Regions from separate parts of the Rhizobium sp. WCS2018Hpa-16 genome, predicted to be linked through region 1. Evidence: predicted binding sites of a transcription regulator. Region 1 holds the regulator's gene; each other region holds the start of a gene.
What was found. Region 1 encodes PhoB, which activates phosphate uptake and scavenging genes when phosphate is short. Its sites were predicted from a motif close to TGTCATNNANCTGTCAT; they were not measured.

Region 1 (2,180 bases):
AGTACATCCGTGGTCAAAGGAAAGTCGATACCCGTATTAAGCAGCCTGGAGATTGCAGGCAGACATCTTGCCGGACTTGTTGTCCCGCTCGAGATCGTAGGAAAGCTTCTGGCCTTCTACGATTTCGCGCATGCCTGCACGCTCAACAGCGGAAATGTGCACGAATGCATCGGCGCCGCCGTTGTCTGGCTGAATGAAGCCGAAGCCCTTGGTGGAGTTAAACCATTTTACTGTGCCTGTGGTCATAATGAACCCTTTCAAAGCATAAGTTATAAGTCACAGAACGTGAGTCCTGTATGCGGTGTAGCGATTTTTTTGAAAGGAAGGGTTAGTTCAAAGCGCGGTGCTAATCGCGCGGTAACCAAAGCTCAGCAAGCAAAAGATCGATGACCAATACATAGAGCCTTCTGGCCACTGAGTCAAACTTTAAATTACAGAAACATAAAATCAACACTCAGAAGCTGTGCAGGTCACTCCGGTTACTGGCGGCATCTAGCGGCGCTAACGCATTGATATCCATTATGCCAAATGCAAAACACCGCCCCTTGTGGGAGCGGTGCATGAGATTTTGAGACCATACGGGAGACGTTTCAGCCCCGGTGCGTTGGTCAGGCTTCCATGGAGTATCCGGCGCCGCGCACGGTACGGATCACATCCTGCATGCTGGAGAAGTTGAGTGCCTTGCGCAGGCGCCCGACATGGACGTCCACCGTTCGCTCATCCACATAGATATCGTGACCCCAGACACCATCGAGAAGCTGGGAGCGCGAAAAGACGCGACCGGGAGACACCATCAGGAATTCGAGAAGGCGAAACTCGGTTGGTCCGAGCCGCACTTCGCGGGCCTTGCGGTGAACGCGATGCGTTTCGCGATCCAGCTCGATATCACCGCATTTCAGCACGGAGGACAGAACCTCCGGCCGGGCGCGGCGCAACATGGCCTTGACCCGCGCCATCAGCTCAGGCGTTGAAAACGGCTTGACGACGTAGTCATCCGCACCTGTGGCCAGACCACGCACGCGCTCGCTTTCTTCGCCGCGTGCCGTCAACATGATGATCGGCAGCCGCTCGGTTTCCGGGCGCATTCTCAGACGACGGCAAAGCTCGATGCCGGAGACGCCAGGAAGCATCCAGTCGAGGATCAACAGATCCGGCGTGCGTTCCTGCAAGCGGATTTCCGCTTCGTCACCACGCGGAATGGTATCCACGTCGTAACCTTCGGATTCCAGATTGTAGCGAAGCAGAACGCTCAAGGCTTCTTCATCTTCGACAACTGCGATTTTGGGCACCATGGCTAGAGACTCCGCCAGTCGTTTAGAGAATTCACTCGGTTACGGCACCGAGCGTGTTGGAACTATCGTCCTTCGGGCGTTCGCCTTCAGGCTGGCTGCCAGTGGCCATGTAGTAGATGGTTTCCGCGATGTTGGTCGCGTGGTCGCCAATGCGCTCGATGTTCTTGGCGCAGAACAGAAGATGCGTGCAGGTGGTGATGTTGCGCGGATCTTCCATCATGTAGGTCAGCAATTCGCGGAACAGCGATGTGTACATCGCGTCGATTTCCTCGTCGCGTTCGCGGATGGCCTGCGCCTTTTCAACCGAACGGGTCGAATAGACATCCAGAACTTCCTTGAGCTGCACCAGAGCAAGCTCGGAGAGATGCTCGATGCCGCGGGCCAGCTTGCGCGGAACGCCTGTGCCGGCAACAGCGAGAACGCGCTTGGCTGTGTTCTTGCCAAGGTCGCCAACGCGCTCCAGATCAGCGGCGATGCGCAGCGTGCCGATAACTTCTCGAAGGTCGGCAGCCATGGGCTGGCGCTTGGCAATGGTCACGATAGCCTTGTCGCCGATTTCGCGCTCGGCGTGATCGAGAATGGTGTCGTCAGAGATGACCTTCTGCGCCAGGGCCGAGTCCGAATTGACCAGCGCACGCACAGCATCGGCGCACATCTGTTCGGCAAGACCACCCATTTCGGCGATCCGGCGGGTGAGGAACTTCAGCTCGTCATCATAGGCGGACATGATATGGTTTGGTGTCGGCATGTTCGAATTCTCCAGTTAGATGACGCCACCCGCCAAGCGCTCGAAGGCTCAGGCGGGGTGGCGTGGATGCTATGACACGACAGAGGGCAGGATCAGCCGAAGCGGCCCATGATGTAGTCCTGTGTGCGCTGGTCATCCGG
Region 2 (2,180 bases), on a different contig from region 1:
TCCTGCTGGCGCGGGATCGTGTTCCGGGCCTTCGCTATGAAGGATCACTCGTTTTCCCGCCACAGCCGGAGCTCTGGGGCTGAACATCACGCTGCCCGCTGGCCGATCAGCCCAGCAATATTGACAGGCTCCAATTCGCGCACCGCCGTTTCGAGCTGGTCGTCGGACTTCATCCACGTAATCAGCTCAAAGGTGCCGTCGGCATTCTCGGCAACGGCGGTGCAGCTCTCCACCCAGTCGCCGGTGTTGATATAGCGGATACCGTCTATGTCCTCCATAACGGCGTGGTGGATATGACCACAGATGACACCATCAACATTGTTGCGGCGGGCCTCATCTGCCACCACACGCTGAAACTCGCCAATGAAGTTGACCGCATGCTTTACCTGAAGCTTGGCCCAGGCGGAGAAGGACCAGTAAGGCAGGCCGATGCGACGGCGCACGGCCGCGAGCAGAACGTTGATGGCAATTGCCGCGTCATAGGCCCAATCGCCCAGATAAGCTAACAGACGGGCGTTGCGAACCACCACGTCGAACTCATCGCCGTGGATGACGAGGTACTTCTTGCCGTCAGCCGCTTCGTAGATCATTCGCTCGGCAACTTCTATTCCGCCGAAATGCGTGCCTGGAAACTCCCGGAGAAATTCATCGTGGTTTCCCGGAATATAGACGATGCGCGTACCCTTGCGAGCCTTGCGCAGCAGCTTCTGCACCACATCGTTGCAGCCCTGCGGCCAGTACCAGTTGCGGCGCAGGCGCCAGCCATCAATGATATCACCAACAAGGATTATCGTGTCAGCCTCGTGATGGCGCAGGAAATCCAGAAGGAAATCTGTCTTGGCCGCCTTGGAGCCAAGATGCACATCTGAGATGAAAAGCGTTCTGAACTGCCTGGCTTCGGTTTGCGCGGCCATGGAATTGTTCCCTCTGTCTCGGCAACTTTCTCCCTCTGCAAAACCAGACTCGTGTTTCAGCAAGATGACAAAGCGCCATTTCCGTTGATCGACGTGCTTTTTACGCAACTTCGAATGTACGGATTTTGCGCAGTCCAGATGAAATAAACGGCTGTACGCACTGTCTGATTGTTGTATGCAAAGGCCTCCCAGAAACTTGAAATAAAGCGGTGATAGAATGAGTTCTCAGGACACGGGCAAGACGCAAGACAAGAACCCCAATGCGGATCTGGAAGAACAGGCGCTTTTCTATCACCGTTATCCTCGCCCCGGAAAACTCGAAATCCAGGCATCCAAGCCGCTTGGCAACCAGCGTGATCTGGCTCTGGCCTATTCTCCGGGCGTTGCTGCGCCTTGCCTGGCCATTCACGAAAACCCTGAAATGGCTGCCGAATATACGGCACGCGCCAATCTGGTTGCTGTGATCTCCAACGGCACGGCGGTGTTGGGCCTTGGCAATATCGGTCCACTGGCCTCCAAGCCAGTCATGGAAGGCAAGGCCGTCCTGTTCAAGAAATTCGCAGGCATCGACGTTTTCGATATCGAAATCGACGCACCCGGCGTCAATGACATGGTGTCGACCATTTCGGCGCTCGAGCCCACCTTCGGCGGCATCAACCTAGAAGACATCAAGGCACCGGAGTGTTTCGAAGTAGAGCGCCAGCTTCGCGCCAAGATGAATATTCCCGTCTTCCACGATGATCAGCACGGCACAGCCATCATCGTTGCGGCTGCCGTGACGAACGCGCTAGAACTGGCTGGCAAATCAATAGGTGACGTTAAGATCGTTGCATCGGGCGCGGGTGCCGCAGCCCTCGCCTGCCTCAACCTGCTGGTCGTGCTAGGCGCAAAGCGCGAAAACATCTGGGTGCACGACATTGAAGGCCTCGTCTATGAGGGCCGCAACACCTTGATGGATGAGTGGAAAGAGATCTACGCGCAGAAGACCGACAAGCGCGTCCTGAACGAAACCATTGATGGCGCCGATGTGTTTCTCGGCCTGTCTGCCGCTGGCGTTCTGAAGCCGGAGCTTCTGGCCCGCATGGCTGAAAAGCCTCTCATTCTGGCACTCGCCAATCCTAACCCTGAGATCATGCCGGAACTGGCACGCAGCGCGCGCCCGGATGCGATGATCTGCACAGGTCGTTCCGACTTCCCGAACCAGGTCAACAACGTCCTCTGCTTCCCATACATCTTCAGAGGTGCACTGGATTGCGGCGCGACGAC
Region 3 (2,180 bases), on a different contig from region 1:
CCAACAAGCAGGATGGCGGCTATGATCCAGTGACAGAGGGGGATCAGGCAGCAGAGACCGCCATCCGCGCGCTGATCACGGAGCGCTTTCCGGACCACGGCATTCTGGGCGAAGAACATGGCAGCGTCGGCACGGACCGGGAGCATGTCTGGGTCATCGACCCCATCGATGGCACCCGCGCCTTCATTTCGGGCCTGCCAGTCTGGGGAACATTGATCGGCTTTCAATCGTCAGGTCGCGCCGTCATGGGCGTCATGGATCAGCCCTTCACCGGCGAGAGGTATTTTGCCGATGGCGAAAACGCATGGTATTTCGGCACCGGCGGCGACAGGCAGATCAAAACGCGCAATTGCCAATCCCTCTCGGACGCCATACTCTTCACCACATCGCCGCATATCTTCACACCGGGTGAAGCGAAGCTCTACGGCGCGGTGGAAGAAAAGGTCCGCCTGTTCCGCTATGGTGTGGATTGCTACGCCTATGCCCTACTGGCCGGTGGCCATGTGGATCTCGTCATTGAATCGGGCCTGAAGCCGTACGATGTCGGCGCGCTCATTCCTATCATCGAACAGGCTGGCGGCATCATCACCAATTGGGATGGCGGAAGGCCGGAAGCTGCGGGCCGCATCATCGCCGCCGGAAGCAAGGCCGTGCATGAACAGGCGCTGGCCCTGCTGGCCGGGGCTTGAGGCTGACAACACCCTTCATTCGCAGTTGATGCGATGCGCGCAAGAGTTGCCTTTTGCGCATCGCCGCTGAACATATCCACATGGCAATCGCAAATCTGCACTCCAGTATAAAAGGGAATTGACAGAGCCGTTAACCTTTGATTAACCATACTACGGCACTCTAACGTTGTACTCTTTCATCATAATGTACTTAAAAGGGCGAGGATCGCTATGGCATATGACTGGAGTGGGAATACCGTTAAAGAAAAACGCGAAAACTGGACTGTGTTCTTCATCGTCACCATCCTCGCGCTTTTGCTGATTGCCGCCATCGCACCACTGGGCACCACACATGTGGCTGCGCCGCAGTTGGTCGAGTCCACTGCCAAAGCCGTCAAATCGACGCCGCTAAAACTCTAACCTTTTCCTACCACAACAAACATCGTTGGTTTGCCGTCAGCGACATCGCGTTTCCGGGGAGAGACGCGGAGCCTGACAGCCGTGTCGAACACAGGCCCGGCCAGATATCCACGGCGAAAGCCTGCAATGTCGCAAACCTGTAATGTTGTAACTCTAGGTTAGAACGGCTCCAGACTAGGGGCGCGTTTTAACAAAGAGGCTAACCGATGAACGAGCACTGTCCCCAGAAGATATTCCCGACTACCCAACTAGAAGACGCAGATGGTGACGGCCACAACGCAAGTGCCAACCCCACAATGGGCGAAATCATCAGCCAACGCTTCTCACGTCGCAATTTTCTGCAGGGCTCCCTTGCCGTTTCGGCAATTGCCGCGACCATCAGCCCTGTCGCCCTGATCACCGCCGATGAAGCCCGCGCCCAGAGCAAGGGCGGCTCCGCCTTCAACTTCACCGAGGTGGAAGCTGGCGTCGATGCCACCCACCACGTGGCAGAGGGTTATGACGCCGATATCCTGCTGCGCTGGGGCGATGCGGTGCTGCCAGGCGCTCCCGAATTCGATCCGACCAAGCAGACCGCTGAGGCCCAGAGCAGGCAGTTTGGCTACAACAACGACTATGTCGGCTTCATTCCGCTGGACGGGTCGAGCGAGCACGGCCTGCTCGTCGTCAATCACGAATACACCAACCCTCATTTGATGTTCCCGGGCCTCGTCAAGGTCGTGGATGGCAAGATCAAGCAGGGTGCGCTCAGCAAGGAGCAGGTGGATGTCGAAATGGCAGCCCATGGCGGCACCATCGTCGAAATCCGCAAGGTCGATCGCAAGTGGAAGGTCGTGACGGATGGTAAGTACAACCGCCGCATCACCACCAACACGCCCATGGAAATCACCGGCCCTGCCGCAGGTCATGATCGCCTGAAAACATCAGCAGATGCGACGGGCACCCGCGCCATCGGCACCCTGAACAACTGTGCCGGCGGCGTAACGCCCTGGGGCACATACATCATGGCGGAAGAAAACTTCCACGGTTACTTCACCGGCAAGCTACCGGAAGGCCACAAGGAAGCCGCCAATTACAAGCGTTATGGCGTGC

Region 2: RQI55_RS05680 (UDP-2,3-diacylglucosamine diphosphatase) is a predicted target of PhoB. The motif match lies at 968-984, and genes of this name have one in related genera.
Region 3: RQI55_RS18645 (PhoX family phosphatase) is a predicted target of PhoB. The motif match lies at 1,216-1,232, and genes of this name have one in related genera.

The regions. Positions count from the first base shown of each region.
Region 1 covers NZ_JAVTIX010000002.1:363,645-365,824, reverse strand. The annotation lists gene RQI55_RS07915 (cold-shock protein) at 37-246, opposite strand; gene phoB (phosphate regulon transcriptional regulator PhoB) at 609-1,292, opposite strand; gene phoU (phosphate signaling complex protein PhoU) at 1,324-2,040, opposite strand; gene pstB (phosphate ABC transporter ATP-binding protein PstB) at 2,133-2,180, opposite strand, start outside.
Region 2 covers NZ_JAVTIX010000001.1:1,129,982-1,132,161, forward strand. The annotation lists gene dgcA (N-acetyl-D-Glu racemase DgcA) at 1-83, shown strand, start outside; gene RQI55_RS05680 (UDP-2,3-diacylglucosamine diphosphatase) at 87-914, opposite strand; gene RQI55_RS05685 (NADP-dependent malic enzyme) at 1,132-2,180, shown strand, end outside.
Region 3 covers NZ_JAVTIX010000007.1:85,735-87,914, forward strand. The annotation lists gene hisN (histidinol-phosphatase) at 1-689, shown strand, start outside; gene RQI55_RS18640 (hypothetical protein) at 900-1,088, shown strand; gene RQI55_RS18645 (PhoX family phosphatase) at 1,295-2,180, shown strand, end outside.